Regions from separate parts of the Streptomyces sp. O3 genome, predicted to be linked through region 1. Evidence: riboswitches for the same ligand, from Rfam matches in the RefSeq annotation. Region 1 holds a riboswitch; the other holds the start of a gene.

Region 1 (14,485 bases):
GGGCTGTGCGAGCCCGGACGACAAGTCCGCGAGCGAGACGCGCGGCAAGCAGGCCCCCGACAAGCCCGCGAAGCCCGCCAAGCCCAAGCCGATCTACGGGCTGCCCGGTATGCCGCCGGTGCTCGACCCCACGGACATCTACGCCGCCAACCGCCCGAACAACCTCGCCCCGGAGGTCAAGGACTTCCCCACGCGGGTGTACGTCCCCAACACCACGTCCAACACGGTCTCGGTCATCGACCCCGAGAAGTTCGAGGTCATCGAGACCATCCCGGTCGGCCACCACCCGCAGCACGTCGTCCCCTCCTGGGACATGAAGACGCTCTGGGTCAACAACAACCGCGGCCACACGCTCACGCCCATCAACCCGGCCAACGGCAAGGCGGGCAAGCCGGTCGAGGTGCACGACCCGTACAACCTCTACTTCACGCCGAACGGCAAACACGCCGTGGTGATGGCCTCGATGGACCGCGAACTCGTCTTCCGCGACCCGCACACCATGGAGCGGAAGCACACCGAGCCGGTCACCTGCGCGGGCGTCAACCACGCGGACTTCTCACTCGACGGCCGCTACTTCATCGTCTCCTGCGAGTTCTCCGGTGAACTCCTCAAGGTGGACACCGAGAAGATGAAGGTCATCGGCCAGCAGAAGCTGCCCTTCGAGGGCGCGATGCCGCAGGACGTGAAGATCTCGCCAGACGGCGAGACCTTCTACATCGCCGACATGAAGGCCCACGGCATGTGGGTCCTGGACGGCGAGAAGTTCACCGAGCCGACCCTGCTGCCCACCGGCAAGGGCTGCCACGGCCTGTACATCAGCCGCGACTCCAAGGAGATGTTCGTTCCCAACCGCGGCGAGGGCTCGATCTCGGTCTTCGACTTCGCCAAGAACAAGCTGACCAAGAAGTGGTGGCTCCCGGACGGCGGCAGCCCCGACATGGGCAACATCTCCGCCGACGGCAAGGTCCTGTGGCTCTCGGGGCGTTACGACGACGAGGTGTACGCCATCGACACCAGGACCGGCGTCCAGCTGGCCCGCATCCCGGTCGGCGGCGGCCCGCACGGCCTGACGGTGTACCCACAGCCGGGCCGCTACTCGCTCGGCCACACGGGCATCATGCGCTGACGCGGCCGCCCCTGGCGGGGACACACTCACCTTCGGGTGACAGTCCACGGCCCGCCGCCGCACCGCCGGGATGCTGATCCGCATGATCACTTCTCGTCCGCGGCGGCGGGCCGCCGCCGTCACCCTGTCCCTGGCGGCCTTCCTGGTCCCGGCCGCCGCCACCGAGGCCGCCGGACCGTCCACCGGCGCCACTGCCACCGCCACCGCCACCGCCGTCGCCCCGGCCGCGTCCGAGGCCGTGTCCGCTCGCGCGGTGTCCGCCCGCGCCGCGTTCGCGGCGCCACCGGCCTGCCCGGTAGTGCCCGACAAGCTGCACGCCGCGGCCGAACGCCCCATCGACCTCGACCGGATCACCCCGGAACCGGTGTACCGCGAGGACTGCAAGACCCTCTTCCGGGCCGACGGGCGCGGCCCGAAGACCGTCTTCCGGGAGGGCTTCCACCCCAGGGACACCGTCAACGGCCAGTACGACCTGGAGAAGTACGTCCTCAGGAACCAGCCGTCGCCGTTCGTCTCCACCACCTACGACCACGACCTGTTCAAGGAGTGGGCGAAGTGGCTGAAGCCAGGGGCCTACAACTACTACATCGACGCGCCGAACGGCATCGACGTCAACAAGACCATCGGCGACGACCACAAGTACGCCCACCAGGTCGAAGTGGCCTTCCCCGGCGGCATCGCGCGCGAGTTCATCATCGGGGTCTGCCCGATCGACAAGGACACCGCGACCGAGATCATGTCGAAGTGCCGCAGCAACCCGCACTACCGCCCGACGGCGAGCTGACTGTGCTCTGACCGCGCGCGAGCGCTGAGCGCCCCGGAGTACGGCTCCGGGGCGCTCAGGCGCGTATCCGCGTATGTCCGGCAGGGCTCACCAGGCCACGGGCAACCGCTCCGGCAGCCGCTTGACGAACCCCGTACGCCACGCCAACTGCTCCCGCGGCACCGCGAGCCGTAGCTCGGGCAGCCGCTCCACCAGCGCGGTCAGCGCGACTTCGGCGTGGGTCCGGCCGAGCGCGGTCGCCGGGGAGAAGTGCCGCCCGACGTCGAAGGCGAGACGCGGGCGGCCGGACCGCTCCAGGCCGAGCCGCTCGGGCTCGTCGAACACCTCGGGGTCGAAGTCGGCCCCCTCGACGAGCACCAGCACCAACTCGCCCTTCCGGACCAGCACCTCGCCCAACCACACGTCATCCAAGGCGAGTCGGGGCAGCCCGTCCCCGATGGACAGGTTCCACCGCAGCAACTCGTCGACGGCGCGCTCCATCCGCTCCGGGCGGTCTCGAAGCCAGCCGATCAGCTCGGGCCGCTGGAGCAGCGCCAGCACGGCGAGCACGAGGAACGCGGACGTCGACATCGCACCCGCCCCGAACAGCGACACCGCGACGGCCGCCAGCATCTCGTCCGTCAGATGCGCCGAGTCCGGGTCCCGCTCGCGCAGCGCGGCCAGCCGCCCCAGCAGCCCCGACCGGAGCTCCACGGGACCGTTCAACCGGTCGACCATGTACCCGATGTCCTTGTACCAGTTGAGCGCGGAGTCCGCGAACGGCCGCGCACTGGTCATGAAGGCGATGTCCAGGCTCGCCATCAGCCGCCGCCAGTCCGCGAACGGCACCCCGATCACCCGGCAGTGCAGCGCGGCCGAGAACGGATCGGTGAAACCGGCCCGCAGATCGACCGGCGGCCCCTCCGCCGCCAACGCGTCGATCAGCTCATGGGTCCGCCCCCGCAGCCACTTCTCCAGACCGTCCGCCTCCGGGTTCAGGGACTCCAGCACCGCACCGCGCAGCCCCGCGCTGTCGATGTTCCTCATGTTGGTGACGACCTCAGGCGGAATGGTGAGGGCGTACCGCCGGGGCACCCCGCTGAGCGAGGTGTCCCGCAGGCTGAACCGCTCGTCCTCCAGCACCCGCTTGGCCAGCGCGTACGAACGCACCAGCCAGGCGTGGTCGCCGGTGAGCGTCCGCACCCGCGCCACCGGGTCGGCTGTCTCTATCACGGTGGACACCTTCGGCGCCGCGATTCCCTGGGAGCCCTGTGCTCCCGGTGCGACGGCGACACCGGAACGTTAGCGGTCGAAGGCGGAGAGTGACGTACGGGGCGTCGGTAGATTGGCCCGATCTTGCCTTCTCCCGTCCAAAAACGGATGCTGAATTCCGCTTGATGGAAGGGATTCGTTCGCGGGGCCCGCTCTCAGCGCGTTACCAGCAGCGCCTCCGACCCGACCGGGCGGTAGCCAGCGGCGTGGAAGGCGCGCAGGCTGCGGGCGTTGCCCGCGGACACCTGGGCCCAGACCGGGGCGTCGGGCGGGAGCAGACAGCGTGCCGCGGTGGCCAGGGCGCGCCCCAGACCCCGATGGCGCGCCGCCTCGTCGACCTCGACCTTCCGGGCCGCCGCGTCCCGCTTGAATGCCTAGGCGAAGGCGAACTCCGAGGTGTGCCCCGTCCGTTCGGCGATCGTACGCAGCGGCGCGTCGGCCTCGTTCACGCGGGTTCGCCGGGCAGGCCGTTCGCCGTGTCGCCGTCCTCGGTGCCCAGGCCCTGCGAGTCGGGGCGGCGGGCCAGGCAGCGGTCGAGCTCCTGCGGCCACTGCGTCAGGGCCTCGGCGTCCATCGTCGTGAGCCGCGCCCGCAACGGGGCCACCTGCGCGGGCGTACAGGCCTCGGCGACGGTGGCGTACAGCGCGCGCAGCCGCCGCTGCACCTGGACCGAGGTGGCCCCGAAGTGCCGGATCTCGTCCGTGGCGATGCACACATAGTCCGCCCAGGAGCGGGTCCGGTGCCGGAAGACGGCCGCCTCGCCCGCGCCGGAGGCCCGCCGCCCCGCCTCGTCCTCCCTCGCGAGCCGGGGCGCCATCATCACCAGCAGGTCCTCGATGTGGTCCAGGCACTGCACCGCGCGCCCCGGATCGTTGATGCCGGGGGACAGGGCCTTCAGCGCGATGTCGACGAACGAGCGCAGCGCCCCGGCCGGGTCGATGCTCGCGCTGTACGTGGCGCCGAACAGCAGGCAGCGGGTCAGCTCGTCGCGGCGTACCGGCGTCGTACCCGGACGCACGAGGAACAGCGGGGCCTCCTGCGCGACGAAGTCCCCGAACACCGGCACGAGCTGGATTCGGGCGCCGGACCTGCGGGCCAGCCGCTCCAGGCCCTCCCGGTGGCAGGCGATCAGGATCTGCCCGCGCCGGGGCGGCGCGCCGAGCCGGATCACCTCAGGCGCGGCGTCGGAACCGGCGGCGGAACCGGTGGGCGGAGGGGGCGGCTCGGCGACCGGCGCCCCGGCCGCCGGGGTCACCGGGATCGGGTGCTGCGGATGCGTACGCTCCACCGCCCGGCGCCCCTCCGCGGCGAGGAGACTCAGCAGCTTCCCCGAGTTCAGCGTGCTCGTCACCCGCGCCACCAGCGCGAAGAACAGCACCGCGCAGACCACCGAGAGCAGGATCGCGAAGAACATCGAGATCACCGGCCGGTAGTCCTCCTGGCCCACCGCGAGCCGCACCGAGATCATCAGGGTGTACACGAACGTGGCCATGAAGGTGCCCATCGCCCAGCGCATCACCCGGTCCTGCTGAAGCATCGGCACCACGCGCACCGACAGCTGCGAGCCGCCGAACTGCATGGCCAGGGTGATCGCCGTGAAGACCAGACCGGTCAGGGTGATCATGCCGCCCGCCACGGCGGACAGCAGCGTGGCCATCGACCCGGCGTCCAGGTAGCGGAAGAAGGTCTCGCCGAGCTCGTGCTCCAGATAGGTGACCTCGCGGTCGATCAACGGGAACAGCCAGGACAGGAACAGCCCCACCCCCAGCAGGACCACCGGCAGCGACCAGACGGAGGGGGCGCGCAGCCGGCGCCGCGTCAGCTGCCACGTCACGCGACCCATGGGGCAAAGCTAACCGCGGCACGCGCTCCCGGCATCACGGGCGGACAGGCGTCACGGGGGCGGAAGGGCGGAGGCACCTTCGGACGTGATCAGCACTCGATGACGTTCACCGCGAGGCCGCCGCGCGCCGTCTCCTTGTACTTGACCTTCATGTCCGCGCCGGTCTCCTTCATGGTCTTGATGACCTTGTCCAGAGACACCTTGTGGCTGCCGTCGCCGCGCATCGCCATCCGCGCCGCGGTGACCGCCTTCACCGCCGCCATGCCGTTCCGCTCGATGCACGGGATCTGGACCAGGCCGCCGACCGGGTCGCAGGTCAGGCCCAGGTTGTGCTCCATGCCGATCTCCGCGGCGTTCTCCACCTGCTCGGGGGAGCCGCCGAGCACCTCGGCCAGCGCGCCCGCCGCCATCGAGCAGGCCGAGCCGACCTCGCCCTGGCAGCCGACCTCCGCGCCGGAGATCGAGGCGTTCTCCTTGAACAGCATGCCGATGGCGCCCGCCGCGAGCAGGAAGCGGACGATGCCGTCCTCGTCGGCCCCCGGCACGAAGTGCATGTAGTAGTGCAGCACGGCGGGCAGCACCCCCGCGGCGCCGTTGGTCGGCGCGGTCACCACGCGGCCGCCCGCGGCGTTCTCCTCGTTGACCGCCATCGCGTAGATCGTCGTCCACTCGCTGCGGTGCAGCACCGGGTCGCCCTCGGCGCGCAGCTGCCGGGCGGACGACGCGGCGCGACGGCGCACCTTCAGGCCGCCCGGCAGGATGCCCTCGCGGGACATGCCGCGCGAGACACAGGCCTGCATCACCCGCCAGATCTCCAGCAGGCCCGCGCGGATCTCGTCCTCGGTGCGCCAGGCCTTCTCGTTCTCCAGCATCAGCGAGGAGATGGACAGGCCCGTCTCGCGGGCCATCCGCAGCATCTCGTCACCGCTGCGGAACGGGTACTTCAGCACGGTGTCGTCGAGCTTGATCCGGTCCTCGCCCACCGCGTCCTCGTCGACGACGAAGCCGCCGCCCACCGAGTAGTACGTCTTCTCCAGCAGCGGCGCGCCCGCCGCGTCGTACGCGAACAGGGTCATGCCGTTGGCGTGGTACGGGAGCGAGCGGCGGCGGTGCAGGATCAGCTGGTTCGGCTCGTCGAAGTCGATCTCGTGGGCGTCGCCTATCTCCGCGCCCATCAGCCGCAGCCTGCCGGTGGAGCGGATCCGCGCGACCTCGTCGTCGGCGATCTCCACGTCGACGGTGCGCGGCGAGTGGCCCTCCAGGCCGAGCAGTACCGCCTTGGGCGTGCCGTGACCGTGCCCGGTGGCGCCCAGCGAGCCGAACAGCTCCGCGCGCACCGCGCTGGTCTGGGCGAGCAGTCCGTCCTTCTTCAGGCGGCCCACGAACATCCGGGCGGCCCGCATCGGACCGACCGTGTGGGACGAGGACGGGCCGATGCCGATGGAGAAGAGGTCGAATACGGAGATGGCCACGGCGGCGGACTCCCTTGTCTGCTCGTGGGGGGATGTGCGGGGGAGGGGCAGGAGGCGGCACTGAGGCCTGCGGTACGCGGATGACGTCCGGGCTTCGAGCGTAACGCGTACGGGGAAACTCCCGACAAGCACGGATTTGCGGCTTGGGGTACAGCCGGGGCGGGGCACCCCGAAACCCACCCCAGGGGCGACGCTCCCCCTGGGGCCTGTGGGCGCGGCGTGCGACGCCTGGGCTCTGCGGGCGCGACGTACGCCCGCAGAGCCCAGGGGCAACGGGGACGGCCCCGTCCCCGCAGCCCCTGCGGCGGGGCCGCTACAGGGCCGGGTACAGCGGGTGCTTCGCGGCCAGGGCCGCCACCCGCGCCTTCAGCGACTCGGTGTCGGCCGACTGCTTGAGCACCTCGGCGATGATGTCCGCGACCTCGCGGAAGTCGTCCGCGCCGAAGCCGCGCGTCGCCAGCGCGGGCGTGCCGATCCGCAGCCCCGAGGTGACCATCGGCGGCCGCGGGTCGTTCGGGACCGCGTTGCGGTTGACCGTGATGCCGACCTCGTGCAGCCGGTCCTCGGCCTGCTGCCCGTCCAGCTCGCTCTCGCGCAGGTCGACCAGGACCAGGTGCACGTCCGTGCCGCCGGTGAGCACGTTCACGCCCGCCGCCCTGGCGTCGTCCTGGACCAGGCGCTCGGCGAGGATCCGCGCGCCCTCCAGGGTGCGCTGCTGGCGCTCCTTGAAGTCGTCGGACGCGGCGACCTTGAAGGAGACCGCCTTCGCGGCGATCACATGCTCCAGCGGACCGCCCTGCTGGCCGGGGAACACCGCGGAGTTGATCTTCTTGGCGAGCTCCTGCGTGGACAGGATCACACCGCCGCGCGGGCCGCCCAGCGTCTTGTGCGTGGTCGTGGTGACCACATGCGCGTGCGGCACGGGAGAGGGGTGCAGCCCCGCCGCGACCAGGCCCGCGAAGTGGGCCATGTCCACCATCAGGTACGCGCCGACCTCGTCGGCGATCCGCCGGAACGCGGCGAAGTCCAGCTGACGCGGGTACGCCGACCAGCCCGCGACGATCAGCTTCGGCTTGGACTCCTTGGCCAGGCGCTCGACCTCGGCCATGTCGACCTGCCCGGTCTGCTCGTCGACGTGGTACGCGACCACGTCGTACAGCTTCCCGGAGAAGTTGATCTTCATGCCGTGGGTCAGGTGCCCGCCGTGCGCGAGGTTCAGACCCATGATCGTGTCGCCCGGCTTCAGCAGCGCGAACATCGCGGCCGCGTTGGCCTGCGCGCCCGAGTGCGGCTGCACATTGGCGTGCTCGGCGCCGAACAGCGCCTTGATGCGGTCGATGGCGATCTGCTCGACCACGTCGACGTGCTCACAACCGCCGTAGTAGCGGCGGCCGGGGTAGCCCTCGGCGTACTTGTTGGTCAGGACCGAGCCCTGGGCCTCCATGACCGCGACCGGAGCGAAGTTCTCCGAGGCGATCATTTCCAGGGTGGACTGCTGGCGGTCCAGCTCGGCGTCGACCGCGGCGGCGATGTCCGGGTCGAGGTCGTGCAGGGAGGAGTTGAGAAGCGACATCGGCATACGTCCTTGGATTCTCAGGAAGCGAAGGAAGGCTCAGGCGGCTCAGGAACCGGAGAACTCGGTGTACTCGTCCGCGGAGAGCAGGTCCTTCGGCTCCTCCGAGATCCGCACCTTGAACAGCCAGCCGCCCTCGAACGGGGCGGTGTTGACCAGGGACGGGTCGTCCACGACATCCTGGTTGGCCTCGGTGACCTCACCGGTGACCGGCGAGTAGAGGTCGCTGACCGACTTGGTGGACTCCAGTTCGCCGCAGGTCTCGCCCGCGGTGACGGTGTCCCCGACCTCCGGGAGCTGGACGAAGACGACGTCACCGAGCGCGTTCGCCGCGTGCTCCGTGATGCCGACCGTCGACACGCCGTCCTCGGCGGCCGACAGCCACTCGTGCTCCTTGCTGTAACGCAGCTGCTGGGGGTTGTTCATGGCCTGAATTCTCCTGTACGCGGGGGAGTGGTGGTGAACGAGGTACTCAAGAGGCGCCCAGAGGCACCCAGAGGTCCTCAAGAAGTGCCCGAGAGGTACTCAAGAGATGCCCAAGGGGACGGGAGAAGCGTTACTTCTCGCGCTTGTAGAACGGCAGAGCCACCACCTGGTACGGCTCCGCCTTGCCGCGGATGTCCACGCCCACCCCGGCCGTGCCCGGCGCGGCGTGCGTGGCGTCCACGTACGCCATCGCGATCGGCTTGCCCAGCGTCGGCGACGGGGCGCCCGAGGTGACCTCGCCGATCACCGTGCCGTCGGCCGCGACCACCGGGTATCCGGCGCGCGGCACCCGGCGGCCCTCGGCGATGAGGCCGACCAGCTTGCGCGGCGGCGCGGTCTCCGCCTTCGCGGCGGCCGCGGCCAGCGCGGCACGGCCGACGAAGTCGTCGCCGTGCGAGGTCTTCTCGAACTTCACGACCCGGCCCAGGCCCGCGTCGAACGGCGTCAGCGCGGTGGTCAGCTCGTGCCCGTACAGCGGCATGCCCGCCTCAAGGCGCAGCGTGTCACGGCAGGACAGGCCGCAGGGGATCAGCCCGACGGGCGCGCCCGCCTCGGTCAGCGCCTGCCACAGCTGCTCGGCGTCGGCGGGCGCCACGAACAGCTCGAAGCCGTCCTCGCCGGTGTAGCCGGTGCGGGCGATCAGGGCGGACACCCCGGCCACCGTGCCCGGCAGGCCCGCGTAGTACTTCAGGCCGTCCAGGTCGGCGTCGGTGACCGACTTCAGGATGCCGGGGGACTCGGGGCCCTGCACGGCGATCAGCGCGTACGCGTCCCGGTCGTCCCGTACGACGGCGTCGAAGCCCTCGGCGCGGGCGGTCAGCGCGTCCAGGACCGTCTGGGCGTTGCCCGCGTTCGCCACGACCATGTACGCGGGGGCGGCGTCGGCGTCGCCGAGGCGGTAGACGATCAGGTCGTCGACGATCCCGCCGTCCTCCTGGCAGATCATCGTATAGCGGGCGCGTCCGGCGCCGACCGAGCCGATGTTCCCGACCAGGGCGTAGTTCAGCAGGTCGACGGCCTCGGGGCCGGTGACCGTGATCTCGCCCATGTGCGACAGGTCGAAGAGTCCGGCCTTGGTGCGCACGGCGTTGTGCTCGTCGCGCTCACTGGCGTACCGCAGCGGCATGTCCCAGCCCGCGAAGTCGGTCATGGTCGCGCCCAGCGACCGGTGCAGGGCGTCGAGTGCGGTGAGGCGTGGGGCGTTGGTCATGGTGAGAGCTCCCAGGGCATGACGGGCGAGGACGAGAATCCTCCCCATCTGTCATCAAAACCTGAGAGGTTCGCCCCGGCCACACGGACGCGCGGACAGGGGCTTGCACCTTGGGTGGAGCCGGACCAGGTACGGTCCGACCCGCTTTTCAGAGTTGCCTCGTCCACGCGGTACGGGGCCTGAGAGATTCAAGGGAGGATCTTGCTCCTTCGGCGCCCCGGCCGGTCAAGGCCAGGAACTCTCCCGCGCGGATTCAAGCGGCCGGTATGCAGTTGGCGGGCACATCATTGCACGTCCCCCCGCGAGCCGTCCCGCCCCGGCGTTAAGGTCTAGGTCACCCGCGCCCGAGATCGCGCGGGCGAGGGCTGGATCGCGCCCCCGGCCCTCGGGCGGCGCGGAGTGAGCAAGGGCGAGCGGGCAGGTTACGGAGATGGACATTCCGGCGCAGGGCGCAGCGGACGCGTACGGCCTTCCCGGCGAGGGCTGGCCGGGCAACGAGCTGGAGGAGGTCCTCGCGGCCTCGGTCGACGCCGAGCCGTCACCCTCCGTGGTCAGCAGCCTCGTCGAAGTACTCGGGCGCAGCCAGCTCTGGGTGCCGCTGCCGAGCGGCGGCGGCCCGGACAGCCCGGACCTCGACCTGCCCATGATGGAGCTGGGCGGTGCCGCCTACGTCCCGGTCTTCAGCTCCGAGCGGCAGTTCCGGCAGGTCGTCGGCGAGCATATGAGCTTCACCGTCGCGCCCGCCGTCGAGTTCGCCCGCGGGCTGCCGCCGCAGGTCGGGATCGCCGTCAACCCGGACGGCGCGGTCGGCGTCCCGCTGCCGCCCGCGGGCGTGGCCGAGCTGTGCCGGGTCGGGCGCACCCCGCTGGACGGCCCGGCCAGTGGCGGCCGGGTCCGGCTCTTCGAGCCGGACTGGCAGGTCGACCCGGTGGACTTCCTGTCCGCCGCCGCCGAGGAGTTCGCCGCGACCGGCGTGGTGCGCACCGCGCGCCGCTGCCTGGCGAGCGTCGAGGGCGACGATCCGGTGCTGTTCGTCGGCGTGGAGGTCTCGCAGTGGGACGGTCCCGCCCGTAACCTCCCCATGGACGCACTCGGCCGCGCGCTGGGCCGCGTCCCGGTGACCTGGCCGGTGAACCTGGTGCTGCTCGACATGACCCAGGACCCCGTCGGCGACTGGATGCGGGACAAGGTACGGCCGTTCTACGACCGGGAGCACCGGGAGCACCGGGAGTCCTGAGCCGCTGTCGGTGGGGCCGCATAAGCTGGTTCCCTCGCCAGAGGTCACCCAGGGGCTGACCGGGTCGCCCGGTGCGGGGAGAAGCGTCGATGGTGTACGGGACTAGCGGGACTACGAGACTGTGGCGGAAGGGGGCCGGTCGACGGTGAGCGCGTCGGGCGCGGCTGCGGCCGGGCGGATCGAGCAGATGCTGCGCCAGGTGACGCCTGGGCGTTACGACGCGTACGAGGCGCTCCTCGGGGCGCTCGCCGACCCCGCCGACGGACAGCTCTGGATGCTGCTCTGGCACGGCCAGGCCGGATCGCCCGACGCCCAGTACGGGCACATGGAGGTCGACGGCGTCGGCTACGCCCCCTGTGTGACCTCCGCACGGGAACTCGCGGCCTCCGGCTGGAGCCGCGCGCACGAGGTCGTCCGCGGCCTGGACGTCGCCCGCGCCCTCTACCCCGAGCACTACGGCCTCTGGCTCAACCCGCACGCACCGGGCGGCGGCGTCGGCGTCCCCTGGCCCGACCTGCGCCGTGTCGCGGCGGGCCTCGACCGGCTGCCCGCGGGCCCGCTGCGGCTGTCCGAACCGGCCATCGACCTCCCGCAGTTCTACGCCCAGCTCAGCCAGCACGCGCACCACACCCCGGCGGTCCGCTCGCTGCGGCGCGCCTGGGTGCAGCCCGCGCTCGGCCAGCCGTATCTGGCCATCGGACTCGATGTGTACGACACCCGGCCCGCGTCGGTGGACGCGGTGCGCGCGATGATGCGGAAGTCGGTCGCGGCGGTCCCGGACGGGCTGCCGGTGTCGACCGTGGCGATGTCGGACGCGTACGACCCGGTGGTGATGTGGCTGCGGGCGAGCGCCCGCCCGTTCTACGATCGCGAGGCGCACGCCCCGGCGCCGCCCGCGCCCGCCGCGGGGTACGGCTATCCTCCCGCCGCGCCCAGTACGTACTGATCCCGGCGGGTACTGACCCGTTCTGGGGGTCATATCCCTTGCATGTCCGGTTTGTTGGGCTCCTGGGTCTCAGATGGATATCACCGCTATGCGGACCGTTCACCATGGTGAGCGGTGACTGTATGGTGCGGCGAAGTTGACTGTCTCTCGGCTCCGCCGATCAGGGGAAACCATGCGAATACTGAGAAAGAGCGCTGCGCGCGCGGTCACCGCGGCCCTCGCGGTCGCCGTGATCGCCACCGGATGCGCCAGCGAGCGTGACAAGGACGGCGGCGACGACGGCAACACGAGCGGCGGCGGTGACACCTTCGTCTTCGGCGCGGCCGGCGACCCGAGTTCCCTCGACCCGGCGCTGGCGTCCGACGGCGAGACCTTCCGCATCACCCGCCAGGCCTTCGAGGCCCTCATCGAGCACGAGCCGGGCGGCACCAAGCTGGTCGGCGGACTCGCCGAGAAGTGGTCGTCCAACGACGCCGGCACCGAGTGGACGTTCAACCTCCGCAAGGGCGTGAAGTTCCACGACGGCGAGAAGCTCACCGCCGAAGCGGTCTGCAAGAACTACGACTTCTGGTTCAACAAGACCGGTGCGGACCAGAACGCCGACCTCGCCTACTACTGGCGCGCCATCATGGGCGGCTTCGCCAAGAACGAGGACGAGGACACCCCGCCCGCCAACTACGCGGGCTGCACCGCCGACGACGAGCTGACGGCCGTCATCAAGGTGAAGGAAGCCACCGCGAACCTGCCCGGCGGCTTCTCGCTCCAGGCGCTCGCCATCCACTCGCCGAAGTCGATCGACGTCTACGCCGCGCAGGGCGCCAAGGGCGAGGGCGACTCGATCACGCGCCCCGAGTACAGCCAGAAGGCCGGGGACGTCGCGGGCACCGGACCGTTCAAGATCTCGAAGTGGAACAAGGGCAACAAGGAGATCACCCTTGAGCGCTTCGACGACTACTGGGGCGACAAGGCCGGCGTCGACAAGCTCGTCTTCCGCACCATCGACACCGAGGAAGGCCGCCGCCAGGCACTCCAGGCCGGTGACATCCACGGCTACGACCTGGTCGCGCCCGCCGACGTCGAGACGCTGAGCAAGGACGGCTTCCAGACGCCCGTCCGCGACGTCTTCAACATCTTCTACCTGGGCTTCACCCAGGACAACGAGGGCGCCGGGCCGCTGCGGAAGAAGGAGGTCCGGCAGGCGATCGCGCACGCGATCGACCGGAAGAACGTCGTCGACACCCAGCTGCCCGAAGGCGGCGTGGTCGCCACCCAGTTCATCCCGGACACGGTGGCGGGCTACTCGGACAAGGTCACCACGTACGACTACGACGTGAAGAAGGCCAAGGACCTGCTCGCCAAGGCCGGTGAGAAGAGCCCGACGATCGAGTTCTGCTACCCGACCGAGGTCACCCGCCCATACATGCCCGCCCCGGCCGACATGTACGAGCTGATGAAGGCCGACCTGGAGAAGGCCGGCATCAAGGTCAAGCCGCGCGCCATGAAGTGGAACCCGGACTACGTCAACGCCGTCACCACCGGTGAGTGCCCGATGTACCTGTTCGGCTGGACCGGTGACTTCAACGACGCCTACAACTTCATCGGCACCTGGTTCGACAGCTACGACAAGCAGTGGGGCTTCAAGGACGACAAGGTCTTCGGCGCCCTGAAGAAGGCCTCCGCCGAGCCCGACGCCGCCAAGCGCACCGAGCTCTACAAGGCCGCCAACGAGGTCGTCATGGACTACATTCCGGGCGTCCCGATCTCCTCGTCCCCGCCCGGCCTCGCGTTCGCCAAGAACGTGAACCCGCCCAAGGTCTCCCCGCTGACGCAGGAGAACTTCGGCGAGATCACCTTCAAGAAGTAAGCGCCGAACGGCGCCACACGAAACAGGCGCCACACGAAATACACGTACCACCCGATCAGCACGCGTCCGTCCGGCCCCGGCCACCCCGGCGGCCGGGCGGACGCGCTGCTTAGAGCGAGAAAGGGGCATGCGGGGTGCTGCGACTCGTCGTACGAAGACTGCTACAGCTGATACCCACCCTGCTGGGCCTGTCCGTCCTGCTGTTCATCTGGCTGAACAGGCTCCCCGGCGGGCCCGCCGCGGCCATGCTGGGCGAACGGGCGTCGGCCGAGGACGTACGGCAGATCGAGGCCGCGCTGGGACTCGACCAGCCCTGGTACATCCAGTACGGCCGCTTCCTGAAGCGGCTGGTCCAGCTTGACCTGGGCACCTCGGCACAGACCGGCCAGCCGGTGTGGGACGAGTTCGTCCTGCGCTTCCCGGCGACCGTGGAACTCGGCGTCTCGGCCATCCTGATCGCCGTGGCCGTGGGCGTGCCGCTCGGCTACTTCGCCGCCCGGCGGCGCGGCGGCTGGCTCGACGTGGCAGCCGTATCCGGATCGCTGCTCGGCATCTGCATCCCGGTCTTCTTCCTGGCCTTCCTGCTCCGGGCCCTGTTCGCCGTCGAACTGGGGTGGTTCCCCAGCTTCGGCCGCCAGTCCACCGGCATCGACGCCACCGAGGTGACCGGCTTCTTCGTCCTGGACGGCGTCC
Region 2 (14,485 bases), on a different contig from region 1:
GCGACACTCGCTGCTATTTTCGGATGGGCGTTCGCCGGATGGGGTACAACGCTGTACTGGTGGGCAGGAATCCTCTACGTGGTTCAGGTCCGTCGGCTTGTCCGGGCGGACGCCACGGCCGATTGAGCCTTCCGATTCGGTGGCCGTAGCACGGCTGGTGGCCCGCCACCCGACCTGACCGGGGCTATCTGAACAGGCTAAGTCGGCAAATCCGTCGTCTCTTTCAAGGAGGACGTTTCCGACATGAAGGCCGTCGTGATGGCTGGCGGTGAAGGCACCCGCCTTCGCCCCATGACCTCGAGCATGCCCAAACCACTGCTTCCGGTGGCCAACCGGCCGATCATGGAGCATGTCCTACGGCTGCTCAAGCGGCATGGGCTCAGCGAGACCGTCGTAACCGTCCAGTTTCTGGCGTCACTCGTCAAGAACTACTTCGGGGACGGGGAAGAGCTCGGCATGGAGCTCACCTATGCCAACGAGGAGAAGCCACTCGGCACCGCCGGCAGTGTGAAGAACGCGGAGGAGGCACTCAAAGACGACGCGTTCCTCGTCATCTCCGGCGACGCGCTGACCGACTTTGACCTCACCGACCTCATCAGGTTCCACAAGGAGTCGGGGGCGCTGGTCACCGTATGTCTGACGCGTGTTCCCAACCCCCTGGAATTCGGGATCACCATTGTCGACGAGGACGGCAAGGTCGAACGGTTCCTGGAGAAACCCACCTGGGGGCAGGTGTTCTCGGACACCGTGAACACCGGAATCTATGTGATGGAGCCCGAGGTCTTCGACTATGTAGACCCGGATGTTCCGGTTGACTGGTCCGGTGACGTTTTTCCTCAGCTGATGAAGGAAGGCAAGCCGATCTACGGCTATGTCGCCGATGGCTACTGGGAGGATGTCGGCACCCACGAGAGCTATGTGAAGGCTCAGGCCGATGTGCTCGAGGGCAAGGTCGACGTCGAGCTCGACGGGTTCGAGATCTCGCCTGGCGTGTGGGTGGCGGAAGGCGCCGAGGTGCACCCGGACGCCGTATTGCGCGGGCCGCTCTATATCGGGGACTACGCGAAGGTCGAGGCCGGTGTCGAGATCCGGGAGCACACCGTCGTAGGCTCCAACGTCGTGGTGAAGAGCGGGGCCTTTCTGCACAGGGCAGTGATCCACGACAACGTCTACGTCGGCCAGCAGAGCAATCTCCGCGGCTGCGTCGTCGGCAAGAACACGGACATCATGCGAGCCGCACGTATCGAGGACGGCGCGGTCATCGGCGACGAGTGTCTCATCGGCGAGGAATCGATCGTCCAGGGCAATGTGCGGGTCTACCCGTTCAAGACGATCGAGGCCGGTGCGTTCGTCAACACCTCGGTGATCTGGGAATCCCGAGGCCAGGCCCATCTGTTCGGCGCTCGAGGGGTGTCCGGCATCCTCAACGTGGAGATCACCCCCGAGCTCGCCGTACGGCTGGCCGGTGCGTACGCGACGACATTGAAGAAGGGCGCGACCGTCACCACGGCCAGAGACCACTCCCGCGGCGCACGGGCCCTGAAACGGGCGGTCATCTCGGCGCTGCAGGCCAGCGCGATCGACGTACGGGACCTGGAGAACGTGCCGTTGCCGGTGGCCAGGCAGCAGACGGCACGCGGCAGCGCGGGCGGGATCATGATCCGTACGACGCCCGGAGTGCCGGATTCCGTCGACATCATGTTCTTCGACGGGAGCGGCGCCGACCTCTCCCAGGCCGGGCAGCGCAAACTGGACCGGGTGTACGCGCGGCAGGAGTACCGGCGCGCCTTCCCCGGCGAGATCGGTGACCTGCGCTTCCCGTCGAGTGTCTTCGACTCGTACACCGGCTCGCTGCTGCGGAACGTGGACACCGCGGGAATCCAGGAATCCGGGCTCAAGGTGGTCGTCGACGCCTCGAACGGCAGTGCCGGTCTGGTGCTGCCCAGCCTCCTGGGGCGGCTCGGCGTCGAAGCCCTGACCATGAACCCCGGACTCGACGAGGCGAAACCCACCGAGACAGCGGACGCGCGGCGCTCGGGACTGGTGCGGCTCGGCGAGATGGTGGCCTCGGCGCGTGCGGCGTTCGGAGTGCGGTTCGACCCCGTGGGCGAGCGGCTGTCGCTGGTCGACGAGAAGGGGCGGATCGTCGAGGACGACCGCGCGCTGCTGGTGATGCTCGACCTGGTCGCGGCGGAGCGGCGCAGCGGCCGGGTGGCGCTGCCGGTGACGACGACCCGAGTCGCCGAGCAGGTGGCGGCGTACCACGGGACCCAGGTCGAGTGGACGACGACATCGCCGGACGACCTGACGCGCGTGGGCCGCGGAGATGCGACGATCTTCGGTGGCGACGGCCGTGGCGGGTTCATCATCCCCGAGTTCAGCAGCGTGTTCGACGGCACGGCCGCCTTTGTGCGGCTGATCGGACTGGTGGCCCGTACGCAGCTCACCCTCAGCCAGATCGACGCCCGTATCCCGCGCGCCCATGTGCTGCGCCGGGACCTGGCGACGCCCTGGGCGGTGAAGGGGCTCGTGATGCGGCGGGTCGTGGAGGCGGCGGGCGAGCGGTCCGTCGACACCACCGACGGTGTACGGGTGGTGGAGGCCGACGGACGCTGGGTGATGGTGCTGCCCGACCCGGCGGAGGCCGTCACCCACCTGTGGGCCGAGGGGCCCGACGACGCCTCCGCGCAGGCGTTGCTCGACGAGTGGTCGGTTGTGGTGGACAGCGCGGGACACTGACCGGTCTGCGCCGCCGGGCAGTGGATCACGCCGCCGCTGCCCGGTACGGCGGTGGGCCATTCGGAGGTATCGGCCGCGACGTGCGACGATGTGCGGCATGTCGCAGCAGCATCCCGATCGGAGCACCGCTTCGCCCCCCGCGCGTCCCGACGCTTCGATGTCGCTGCTGACCAATGTGATGGACCACAGTCTCGACGAGGGTTACGCCGAGGCCGCGGCGCGTAGGAAGACGGCGGGCGGCGGCGGACTGCCCCGCACGCTACGGGCCAAGTTGGGCCTCGCGGTGGGGCTGGTGCTGGCCGCGACGGTGGTGACGATGGGGGCGAAACAGGCCCAGGTCGAGGCACCCGTGGTGGCCAAGGAGCGGCAGGAACTGATCGACCGTGTCGGGCGGGAGACCGACCACGCGGACCGGCTCGAGGACGAGATCGACACGCTGCGTGCCGATGTGGGCAAGCGCCAGCGGGCGGCCCTTCAGGAGCACGGCGGCGACCAGGGCGAGTTGGTGGCCCTGCTGTCCGGCGCGACGGAGGTGCACGGGCCCGGTGTGAAACTGGTGGTGGACGACGCCGACGAGGCCGATCAGGGCGGCGGCGGGCCGCGCACGAGCAGCGGGTTCTCCGACACCGGGCGGCTGCGCGACCGTGATCTGCAGCGTGTGGTGAACGGTCTGTGGCAGTCGGGCGCTGAGGCCATCGCCATCAACGGGCAGCGGCTGACGGCGCTCTCGGCGATCCGGGCGGCCGGTGACGCGATACTGGTCGACAACAAGCCCCTGGTGCCGCCGTACACCGTGCTCGCGATCGGGGACGGGCCGCAGGTGCGGGCGAAGTTCCGGCGCAGCGCGGACGGCCTGTATCTGCAGGTCCTCAAGGAGAACTACGGGATCAGATCCAAGATCGCCGTGGAGAAGGACGTACGGCTGCCCGCCGCGCCGAGTCTGACCGTACGCAACGCGGAGCCACAAGCAGGAAAGGGCACATCGTGATCGCCGTACTGGGCCTCGTCGTGGGAGTCGTGGTCGGACTGTTGGTCCGGCCCGAGGTTCCCGTGGCGGTCGTGCCGTATCTTCCGATCGCCGTCGTCGCGGCACTCGACGCGGTCTTCGGCGGCCTGCGGGCGATGCTGGACGGCATCTTCGACGACAAGGTCTTCGTGGTGTCCTTCCTCTCGAACGTGGTGGTGGCCGCGCTGATCGTGTTCCTGGGAGACGAGTTGGGCGTCGGGGCGCAGCTGTCCACCGGTGTGGTGGTGGTGCTCGGTATCCGGATCTTCTCCAACGCCGCCGCGATCCGGCGGCATGTGTTCCGGGCGTGAGGGCGATGAGCAGCGAAGAACCGACCTCAGCGGCCGCGACGGGCGCCAGCGAGCCCGAGGAGCGGCTCACGGGGCGCAGGCGGCTGCTCAAGAGCCTGTGGCCGCCGCGGGTGTCCCGTGCCCAACTCATCGTCGCGCTCCTGCTGTTCGTGCTCGGCCTTGGACTGGCCATCCAGGTGCGCTCGACGAGCGAGGGCGATGCGCTGCGAGGCGCGCGGCGGGAGGATCTCGTACGCATCCTCGATGAACTGGACGGCCGCACCGAGCGTCTTGAAGGGGAGAAGCAACTCCTGGAAAGCCAGCGCACGGAGCTGGAGAACAGTTCCGACCGAGCCGAGGAGGCGCGTAGGCAGACGGCTGAGAAGGAGCGGCAGCTTGGCGTGCTGGCGGGTACCGTCGCGGCGCAGGGTCCGGGGATCACTCTCACCATCAGCGACCCCACGGGCTCGGTCGAGGCGGACACGCTGCTCGACGCGATCCAGGAACTGCGTGCGGCCGGTGCGGAGGCGATCCAGATCAACGACGTCAGGGTGGTGGCCAGTACCCACCTCGCGGACCCGGACCCGGACGCCGAAGCGGACGACGGCGTGCGCGTAGACGGCCGCAAGATCAGTGCGCCGTACCGTTTCAAGGTCATCGGTGAGCCCGAGGACATCGAGCCGGCGTTGAAAATTCCGGGAGGTGTGGTGCAGACGCTGCAGAAGGAGCAGGCCACGGTCTCTGTGGCCCGTGCGGAGAAGATCGTCGTGGATGCCTTGCGACGGGCGAATCGTCCTGACTACGCTCGGTCGTCTTCCCAGTGAAGCGCGGGTGGACGGGGGTGGTGAGTTCAGCGCGGGACGTTGCGGGGGGTCGGCGTAAGAGAAGAGTGCCGCGTCGTGGAAACTGTCCGGTGGATCCGGACGTTGTGAAGATGTCCGGGTCGACCGGTGTGTGCAATCAGGGTTCGTCCTGCCCCACGGGCGGGTCTGTTTCGGTCAAGGGGAATCGCCCGTGAAGTTGTTTGCGAAGTTGTTCGGCAAGAGCGCACGCCAAGACGGCAGCAACGCTGCCCGGCACCGCGCACCACGGCATGCGGAGGCCGAGGAGCAGGGAGCGGAGCGCCCGCTCTTCCGCGATGAGGTCACTGGGCCAGCCGGTGGCATTTCGGGCGGCCAGGGCGGGTCTTCTGTTGACCCTGCCGCGCCCGGCCGCATAGGTTCCGGAGAACCGTCACCCTCAGGTACGGGAGGAGGGTCCCCCTCCGGCCCTTACGCATCCCATGCCCCCGCGGGGCAGCCGCGGCAGGAGGAACCATCCATGTCCGCCTTGGTGTGTACGAGGTGCGGCAACCGCAACGCCGAGGCCAGCCGGTTCTGCTCGAACTGCGGAGCGCCGCTGCGCGCCGGAGCGTCGGCCGAGCGGCCGTCGGAGACGACGTCCACGATCTCCATCTCGGGCCTTGAGGCCTATGAGGCGGAGGCCACCGGACAGAACCCGGTCCCCACCCTCTCGCCGGAGGCGCAGGCGGCCGTGGACGCGCTGCCGTTCGGCTCCGCGCTGCTGGTGGTGCGCCGTGGCCCGAACTCCGGCAGCCGGTTCCTGCTGGACGGTGATCTGACGACCGCGGGGCGTCACCCGCAGAGTGACATCTTCCTGGACGACGTGACCGTGTCGCGCCGCCATGTGGAGTTCCGCCGCGGCGCGGACGGAGCGTTCACCGCCGCCGACGTCGGCAGCCTCAACGGCACTTACGTCAACCGGGAGCCGGTCGACTCGGTCGTGCTCGCCAACGGTGACGAGGTGCAGATCGGAAAGTACCGGCTGGTCTTCTACGCGAGCCAGCGGGGCGTCTGACCCTCCCCGGACTCCGTCCGGGGAAACCCCCAGGGGAGGTCCATGCTTCACACACAAAGTGGCGGCGCCGGGGACGGCGCCGCCACCACGGACGGCCGCCTGGTGAGCATCGGCACGGTGCTGAACCTGCTGCGTGACGAGTTCCCCGAGGTCTCCCTCTCCAAGATCCGCTTCCTGGAGTCCGAAGGCCTGGTCGAGCCGCGGCGCACACCGTCCGGGTACCGGAAATTCAGCCCCGAGGACGTCGAGCGGCTCGCGCAGGTGCTGAGAATGCAGCGTGACCACTATCTGCCGCTGAAGGTGATCAGGGAGTACCTGGACGCGCTGGAGCGCGGTGAGCGAGTCCAGCCGCCCCAGGCGGGCCAGGCGGGCCAGGCGGGCCAGCAGAGCACGCCGTACGGCCACGGTGAGCGGCCCCAGAAGGCTGAGGAGCCAGCGGTCGGCCAGGTCACCCTGGTCGGCAGGGCCGAGCTGCTGGCGGCGGCACAGGTCAGCGCGCGGGAGCTCGAGGAGTGGGAGGCCTACGGACTCATCGCGCCCGTGTCCGACGACGGATACGACACCGAGGCCGTGCGGATCGCCGGACTCATCGCCGAGCTGGGAAGTTTTGGCGTCGAACCACGGCATCTGCGGGCCATGAAGAGTTCCGCCGAACGGGAAGCCGGTCTGGTCGACCAGGTCGTGTCGCCGCTGCGCCAGCACCGTAATCCGCAGACCAGAGCCCATGCGGAGGCCCGCGTGCAGGAGCTCGCGGAGCTCACCAGCCGACTGCACACGGCGCTCGTACAGACCGCGCTCAGGGGCCGCCCGTACTGACCGGGAACGTGCCCGACTACCCAAACCTGCCGGGCACGTCCTAGGGTTGCTGTGTGAATGAGCTCGACGTTGTCGGTGTCCGGGTCGAAATGCCCTCCAACCAACCGATCGTGCTCCTGCGTGAAGTGGGAGGCGATCGGTACCTCCCCATCTGGATCGGGCCGGGGGAGGCGACCGCGATCGCCTTCGCCCAGCAGGGCATGGCGCCCGCCCGTCCGCTGACGCACGACCTGTTCAAGGACGTGCTCGAGGCTGTTGGCCAGGAGCTGACCGAAGTACGGATCACGGATCTGCGAGAGGGAGTCTTCTACGCAGAACTGGTGTTCGCCAGCGGGGTCGAGGTCAGCGCGCGTCCCTCGGACGCCATAGCGCTGGCCCTGCGCACCGGTACGCCCATCTACGGCAGTGACGGGGTGCTCGACGACGCGGGGATCGCCATCCCGGACGAGCAGGAGGACGAGGTGGAGAAGTTCCGCGAGTTCCTCGACCAGATCTCGCCCGAGGACTTCGGTACGAACAGTCAGTGACGCGCACAGTCAGTGAGCCGTCCCGGAGCGCTGCCGGGCCATTCGGCTAGCCTTTCCCCGTGGAGGAGTACGGGAAACCACTCTCGGGGTGATTATCACCCGGCGTGCCGAGTGTGGCGTTCGTTGACGCGCCTCGGGGTACTCCCTACCTTCGTGAAGGCAGGTCAAGGACGGAGGTCGGCGTGAGAAGCAGCGGCGACGGCACGGCGGCTGGCGGTCCGTATCCGCTCCACAGCGGTGCGGCCGGCCGCACCGCGCAGCGGCCGACGGTGGTGACCGGGAGCGGTGGCGCGACGTCCGACGAGGTGGGGTACCGGGGGCCGACGGCGTGCGCCGCCGCCGGCATCACCTACCGGCAGCTGGACTACTGGGCGCGTACGGGCCTGGTCGAGCCGAGCGTCAGGCCCGCGAGCGGATCGGGAACCCAGCGGCTCTACGGCTTCCGTGACGTGGTCGTCCTGAAGATCGTGAAGCGCTTCCTGGACACCGGAGTGTCCCTCCAGAACATCCGGACGACCGTCCAGCACCTGAGGCACCGCGAGTCTGCGGACCTGGAACGCATGACGCTGATGTGCGACGGCGCGACCGTCTACGAGTGCTCGTCGCCCGACGAGGTCGTGGATCTGCTCCAGGGCGGCCAGGGCGTCTTCGGGATCGCGGTCGGGGTGGTGTGGCAGGACGTCGAGGCGGCGCTCTCGCAGCTGCACGGCGAGCGGGTGGACACCGGCGAGACGCTGATCGGCCACAACCCCAAAGACGAGCTGGCGCGGCGCCGCAACCGCGCCGGATGACACCGGCCGCCGCCGCGTCGCCAGCCGCGCCGCCGGCCCCGTTGTCAGTGCCATAGGGCAGCATCGGTGGTGTGAGATCGGCGCCCACCATTCTGCATCTGGACATGGATGCGTTCTTCGCCGCCGCGGAGCAGGCGGCGAAGCCGAGCCTGCGCGGGAAGGCCGTCATCGTGGGCGGGCTCGGGCCGCGCGGCGTGGTCGCCACCGCCTCGTACGAGGCGCGCCGGTTCGGGGTGCACTCGGCGATGCCGATGGGGCAGGCGCGCAGACTGGCGCCGAACGCGGCCTACCTGGTGCCCCGCTTCGGGGTGTACCGCGCGATCAGCGAGCAGGTCATGGCGCTGCTGCACGGACTCTCCCCGCTGGTGGAGCCGCTCAGCCTGGACGAGGCCTTCGTCGACCTCGCGGCCGGTGCGGCGGCCTGGGACGAGACCTCGGCGCGGGCGGCGGGCCAGCGGCTGCGCGCCGACATACGGGCCGTCACGGGACTGACCGGATCGGTCGGGCTCGCCGCGTCCAAGATGCTGGCCAAGATCGCCTCGGAGCGGGCCAAGCCCGACGGCCTGGTGCTCATCGAGCCGGGCACGGAGCGCGCGCTGCTCGCGCCGCTGTCGGTGCGCACGCTGCCGGGGGTCGGTCCGGTGACCGGGGACCAGCTGCGACGGGCCGGGATCAGCACGGTCGAGGAGATCGCCGAGGCCGGTGCGGACGAGCTCGTACGGCTGCTGGGGAAGGCGCACGGCGGCCAGCTGTACGCGATGGCCCTGGCGCAGGACGAGCGGCCCGTGGTGGCCGAACGGGACACGAAGTCGGTCTCCGTCGAGGACACCTTCGACGTGGACATCCACGACCGGGTGCGGGTGCGGCTTGAGGTGGGGCGGCTGGCCGAGCGGTGTGTGCGGCGGCTGCGCGGGTCCGGACACTCCGGGCGGACCGTCGTGCTGAAGGTGCGCCGGTACGACTTCTCGACGCTCACCAGGTCCGAGACGCTCCGGGGGCCCACGGACGACCCGGTGGTGATCCGCGAGGCCGCGGACCGGCTGCTGGAGGCCGTGGACACCACGGGCGGGGTGCGGCTGCTGGGGGTGGGGGTGACGGGACTGGCCGACTTCACCCAGGAGGACCTCTTCGCGCAGGCGCGCGCGGAGGCCGCGCACACCGAGCGGACGCCCGGAGCGGACGGAGAAGCGTCCGGGGAGCGGGCCGGGCAGGACGCGCCGCTGGACGACGAGGGGGAGACCGAGAGCGCGGGCGGGCCGGGAGGGGCGCCGGAGGGCGGGCGGGGCGAGTCCGGGCCGGCCGAGCGGCGCTGGCTGGCGGGGCACGATGTGCGGCATGACGAGTTCGGCGCCGGGTGGGTGCAGGGCAGCGGGCTCGGGCGCGTGACCGTGCGGTTCGAGACGCCCGGATCACGGCCGGGCCGGGTGCGGACGTTCCGGGTCGACGACCCGTCGCTGCACGTGGGCGAGGCGCTGCCGCTCGTGCCCGCGGCGGTGGCGCCGGGGGCGGCGGCCGGTCAGGAGTCGTCGTCGGGCGGGCTCTCGGCGGAGGGGGAGGGAGAGGCGATGTCCAGGCCGTAGTGGTGGTAGAGCTGCAGTTCCTGCTCGGGAGAGAGATGGCGGCCGACTCCGAAGTCGGGGGCGTCCTTGATGAGCGCGCGCTCGAACGGGACGCGCAGCGCGCCTTGGACCAGTTCGCTGGGCTCCAGGGGGACGAAGGCGTCCCGGCTGAACATGCCGGTCCGTATGGCCGCCCACTCGGGTGTGCCGGTGGCGTCGTCGAGATAGACCTCGTCCACCGTGCCGAGTTTGCTGCCGGTCCGGTCGAACGCCTTGCGGCCGATCAGGCTCCGCGGATCGATATCGGTCTGCACGGTCCCTCCAAAAAGGTCGCACCCCGTCCGTAAAGTCTACGAAACGGCACAATCCAGGTGGAGGCCACTCGGGGCCCGCTGCTTGTCGTTCTGCACTCCTGGCCAGGTGTCCGCGCTGGTAGGCTGGCAGGCGGCTGCTGACCCCGTGCGGGAGAGCTCTCCGGTTGGCGCCGGAGGCGCCGAAGGAGCAACTCCTCCCCGGAATCTCTCAGGCCCCTGTACCGCACGGACGAGGTCACTCTGGAAAGCAGGGCGGGCGTCGACGGCATCCGCCCTCACCGACGGTGAAAGCCGGGTCGCACGGCGCGGGCCGGTGAAGCTCTCAGGTTGAGATGACAGAGGGGGAGGCCGTCCGGGTACCCGCGCCGTGGTACCTCTCGCAGGTCGCATGACCAGGAGGCCTCCGCAATGACTGCCAACCGCATTCCGCTCTCCCAGCTGGAACGTGGCATCCCCTTCGAGCAACGCCACATAGGGCCGGACGCCGAGGCCCGAGCGAAGATGCTCGCCCAGGTCGGCTATGGCTCACTCGACGAGCTGACCGCGGCCGCCGTGCCGGAGGTCATCAAGTCCACCGAGGCGCTGCGGCTGCCCGCCGGGCGCACCGAGCCGGAGGTGCTGGCCGAGCTGCGCGCGTTCGCGGACCGCAACGACGTGGTCGCGCCGATGATCGGACTCGGCTACTACGGCACGTTCACGCCGCCCGTGATCCTGCGCAACGTGATGGAGAACCCGGCCTGGTACACCGCGTACACGCCGTACCAGCCGGAGATCTCGCAGGGCCGCCTTGAGGCGCTGCTGAACTTTCAGACCGTGGTGGCCGACCTGACCGGGCTGCCCACGTCGGGGGCCTCGCTGCTGGACGAGGGCACCGCGGCGGCCGAGGCCATGGCGCTGTCCCGCCGGGTCGGCAAGGTCAAGAACGGCGTCTTCCTGATCGACGCCGACGCGCTGCCGCAGACGATCGCGGTGATCGAGACCCGTGCCGAGCCGACCGGCGTCGAGGTCGTCGTCGCGGACCTGTCCCAGGGCATACCGGCCGAGGTCGCCGAGCGCGGCGTGTTCGGCGTGCTGCTCCAGTATCCGGGCGCGTCGGGCGCCGTACGGGACCTGAAGCCCGTCATCGACCAGGCCCACGACCTGGGCGCGGTCGTCACCGTCGCGGCCGACCTGCTGGCGCTGACTCTGCTCACCTCGCCCGGCGAGCTGGGCGCGGACATCGCGGTCGGCACCACGCAGCGGTTCGGCGTCCCGATGGGCTTCGGCGGGCCGCACGCCGGTTACCTGGCCGTACGCGAGAAGTTCGCGCGCAACCTGCCGGGACGGCTCGTCGGCGTCTCCGTGGACGCGGACGGAAACAAGGCCTACCGCCTGGCGCTGCAGACCCGCGAGCAGCACATCCGCCGCGAGAAGGCGACCAGCAACATCTGCACCGCCCAGGTGCTGCTCGCCGTCATGGCCGGTCTCTACGCGGTGTACCACGGCCCCCAGGGCCTCAAGGACATCGCCCGCCGCACCCACCGCTACGCCGCGATTCTCGCCGAGGGCCTGACGGCGGGCGGCGCCGAGGTCGTGCACGGCGCGTACTTCGACACCGTGACGGTGCGGGCCCAGGGCAAGGCCGCCGACATCGTCACCGCGGCCCGTGAGGGGGGCGTCAACCTGCGGCTGGTGGACGCCGACCACGTCTCGATCGCCTGCGACGAGACCACCACACGGGCGCAGCTGACGGCCGTGTGGGCGGCCTTCGGCGTCGACGCCGACATCGAGGCCCTCGATGAGACGGCGGCCGACGCGCTGCCCGACGCGCTGCTGCGCGGCGACGCGTACCTGACCCACCCGGTGTTCCACCAGTACCGCTCCGAGACCGCGATGCTGCGCTACCTGCGCAAGCTCGCCGACCGGGACTACGCGCTGGACCGCGGCATGATCCCGCTGGGCTCCTGCACCATGAAGCTCAACGCCACCACCGAGATGGAGGCCGTCACCTGGCCCGAGTTCGGTGCGCTGCACCCGTTCGCGCCCGCCGAGCAGGCGCAGGGCTATCTCACGCTGATCCGTGAGCTGGAGGAGCAGCTCGCCGCCGTCACCGGGTACGACAAGGTGTCGCTCCAGCCCAACGCCGGTTCGCAGGGCGAGCTCGCGGGCCTGCTGGCGGTACGCGGCTACCACCGGGCCAACGGCGACGCGCAGCGCACCGTCTGCCTCATCCCGTCGTCCGCGCACGGCACCAACGCCGCGAGCGCCGTGATGGCCGGGATGAAGGTCGTCGTGGTGAAGACCGCCGACGACGGCGAGATCGACGTGGACGACCTGCGGGCCAAGATCGAGCAGTACCGCGACGAGCTGGCCGTGCTCATGATCACGTACCCGTCCACGCACGGCGTGTTCGAGGAGCATGTCGCGGACATCTGCGCCACGGTGCACGACGCGGGCGGTCAGGTGTACGTGGACGGCGCCAACCTGAACGCCCTGGTGGGCCTCGCCCAGCCGGGTCGCTTCGGCGGCGACGTCTCGCACCTCAACCTGCACAAGACGTTCTGCATCCCGCACGGCGGCGGCGGCCCCGGCGTCGGCCCGGTCGGCGTGCGGGCGCACCTCGCGCCGTATCTGCCGAACCACCCGCTGCAGCCCGCGGCCGGGCCGCAGACCGGTGTCGGGCCCGTCTCCGCGGCCCCGTGGGGCTCGGCCGGGATCCTGCCGATCTCCTGGGCGTACGTACGTCTCATGGGCGGCGAGGGCCTCAAGCGCGCCACCCAGGTCGCGGTGCTCGGCGCGAACTACATCGCCAAGCGCCTGGAGCCGCACTACCCGGTGCTCTACACCGGTCCCGGCGGTCTGGTCGCGCACGAGTGCATCATCGACCTGCGCCCGCTGACCAAGGCGACCGGCGTGACCGTGGACGACGTCGCCAAGCGGCTGATCGACTACGGCTTCCACGCGCCGACGATGTCCTTCCCGGTGGCGGGGACGCTGATGATCGAGCCGACCGAGAGCGAGGATCTCGGTGAGATCGACCGGTTCTGCGAGGCGATGATCGAGATCCGCGCCGAGATCGAGAAGGTCGGCTCGGACGTGTGGCCGGCGGACGACAACCCGCTGCGGAACGCTCCGCACACGGCGGCCGTGCTCGCGGGCGAGTGGGAGCACGCGTACGCGCGTACGGAGGCCGTCTTCCCCGCCGGTGTCGAGGCCGCGGACAAGTACTGGCCGCCGGTGCGCCGGATCGACCAGGCGTACGGCGACCGCAACCTGGTGTGCTCCTGCCCGCCGATGGACGCGTACGACGACTGAGCGGCGGCGGTCATGCGTCGGGGCCGGTTCGGAGGTTTCCTCCGGACCGGCCCCTTCGTTGCGCGCGGTGCGCTGGTGGAGTCCTTATGCGGCACGTGCCACCCGGTGGGTGCCCGGCGGCCGGTGCGGGGCGATGATCCGCCCGTCCGGCAGCAGCTCACCGGTGTCCTCGAAGAACAGGACGCCGTTGCACAGCAGGCTCCAGCCCTGTTCGGGATGGTGGGCCACTAGGACCGCTGCCTCCCGGTCGGCGGAGTCGGCTGACGGGCAGGGTGGCTGATGCTGGCACATGGAGGTGTTCTTTCGCTGCGTTGTCCTGGTAGTGCGGGTCCCGCGGTCTGCGGCGCTCATTCCGAACCCCCGTTGTCGTCGGTCCACTTCCAGTGTTGCCCCATGGGCGGGATTCCGCAGGGATTTCGCGGCGGCTCCCCCCACTGGTAAGGGACGCGTCACCCGTGCGGACGGTTCAGTTCAACTGCACTGCCTGGCTGGGTGGTTAGAGGTAGCCGGATGGGACTAGTCCGGATGGGCCGGGGCGGCGGACGGGCCGGGGCGGCGGACCGCCCCGCGGCCGGGGCGGGCCGCGGGGCGGGTGAGGCGGGGCTTAGGCGGGTGAGCCGAGCAGGGGCGCGGGCCGCAGGCGGTGGGTGAGGACCGGCAGCAGGTCCGCGACGCGGTGCGGCAGGTGCGCGGCGATGCCCGGAGGCGCGGGCGCGAGGGGAACCAGCAGGTCGGCGGGGGCGGGTGGGCCCGCCGCCGGGTCGCTGTGCACGTCGCCGTGCAGCCAGAGCGTGAGCATGTACAGCTCGGGCACGGACAGCAGCCGCGGCTGGTGGTGGCCCGGCAGGGACTCGGCCTGGCGCAGGGCGCGCTCGGTCGCGGTGACGTACGGACCCTCGAAGAAGTGCGAGAAGGCCCAGCCGTCCGGCGTCAGCCGGGTGTCCCCGGCGGCGCCCGCGCGGTCGCCGCACCGGATCAGGAAGCGCCAGCCGGCCAGGTGTGCGCGGGGCGGCCCGCCGACGGGCGTGATCCGGTCGAGTACGTGGACCGGAAGGGGAAGCTCGGGGTGTGCGGGTCCCTGGGCGGAGCGCAGGGACGGGGTGCGCGCCTCGCGGACGGCGGTGGGGGAACCGAGTGCCGCGAGGACGCTGCGCAGGGCTGGTGCGGGAGCCGGGGGGACATGCAGCGGCATGGTAGATGCCTCTCACTTCGACAGGCTGGGTGACGCAGGGGGCGGACGCGGACGGCGCTGTCAGCTCGCCTGGGCCAGAGGGGCGGGAGCTTCGGTCCGT

What was found. A riboswitch is a leader RNA that binds a small molecule or an ion and turns the genes downstream of it on or off. The one in region 1 is predicted to bind glycine.
Region 2: linked by a shared signal. The riboswitch ahead of gcvP (aminomethyl-transferring glycine dehydrogenase) and the one ahead of gcvT (glycine cleavage system aminomethyltransferase GcvT) in region 1 are both predicted to bind glycine.

What each region holds. Positions count from the first base shown of each region.
Region 1 covers NZ_JBTVYK010000010.1:49,460-63,944, forward strand. The annotation lists gene ACX6XY_RS07610 (YVTN family beta-propeller repeat protein) at 1-1,126, shown strand, start outside; gene ACX6XY_RS07615 (ADP-ribosyltransferase) at 1,209-1,910, shown strand; gene ACX6XY_RS07620 (cytochrome P450) at 1,998-3,122, opposite strand; partial or broken gene ACX6XY_RS07625 (GNAT family N-acetyltransferase) at 3,317-3,505, opposite strand; gene ACX6XY_RS07630 (DUF2254 domain-containing protein) at 3,607-5,004, opposite strand; gene ACX6XY_RS07635 (L-serine ammonia-lyase) at 5,094-6,476, opposite strand; gene glyA (serine hydroxymethyltransferase) at 6,790-8,049, opposite strand; gene gcvH (glycine cleavage system protein GcvH) at 8,098-8,475, opposite strand; gene gcvT (glycine cleavage system aminomethyltransferase GcvT) at 8,606-9,745, opposite strand; glycine riboswitch at 9,904-10,001, opposite strand; gene ACX6XY_RS07655 (enhanced serine sensitivity protein SseB) at 10,176-10,982, shown strand; gene ACX6XY_RS07660 (enhanced serine sensitivity protein SseB C-terminal domain-containing protein) at 11,128-11,928, shown strand; gene ACX6XY_RS07665 (ABC transporter substrate-binding protein) at 12,101-13,792, shown strand; gene ACX6XY_RS07670 (ABC transporter permease) at 13,927-14,485, shown strand, end outside.
Region 2 covers NZ_JBTVYK010000046.1:698-15,182, forward strand. The annotation lists gene ACX6XY_RS22095 (CDP-alcohol phosphatidyltransferase family protein) at 1-126, shown strand, start outside; gene ACX6XY_RS22100 (sugar phosphate nucleotidyltransferase) at 244-2,739, shown strand; gene ACX6XY_RS22105 (DUF881 domain-containing protein) at 2,828-3,727, shown strand; gene ACX6XY_RS22110 (small basic family protein) at 3,724-4,056, shown strand; gene ACX6XY_RS22115 (DUF881 domain-containing protein) at 4,062-4,859, shown strand; gene ACX6XY_RS22120 (FHA domain-containing protein) at 4,990-5,892, shown strand; gene ftsR (transcriptional regulator FtsR) at 5,935-6,708, shown strand; gene ACX6XY_RS22130 (bifunctional nuclease family protein) at 6,762-7,235, shown strand; gene ACX6XY_RS22135 (MerR family transcriptional regulator) at 7,418-8,026, shown strand; gene ACX6XY_RS22140 (DNA polymerase IV) at 8,098-9,606, shown strand; gene ACX6XY_RS22145 (PRC-barrel domain-containing protein) at 9,543-9,899, opposite strand; glycine riboswitch at 10,038-10,133, shown strand; gene gcvP (aminomethyl-transferring glycine dehydrogenase) at 10,308-13,193, shown strand; gene ACX6XY_RS22155 (DUF5999 family protein) at 13,278-13,484, opposite strand; gene ACX6XY_RS22160 (hypothetical protein) at 13,798-14,385, opposite strand.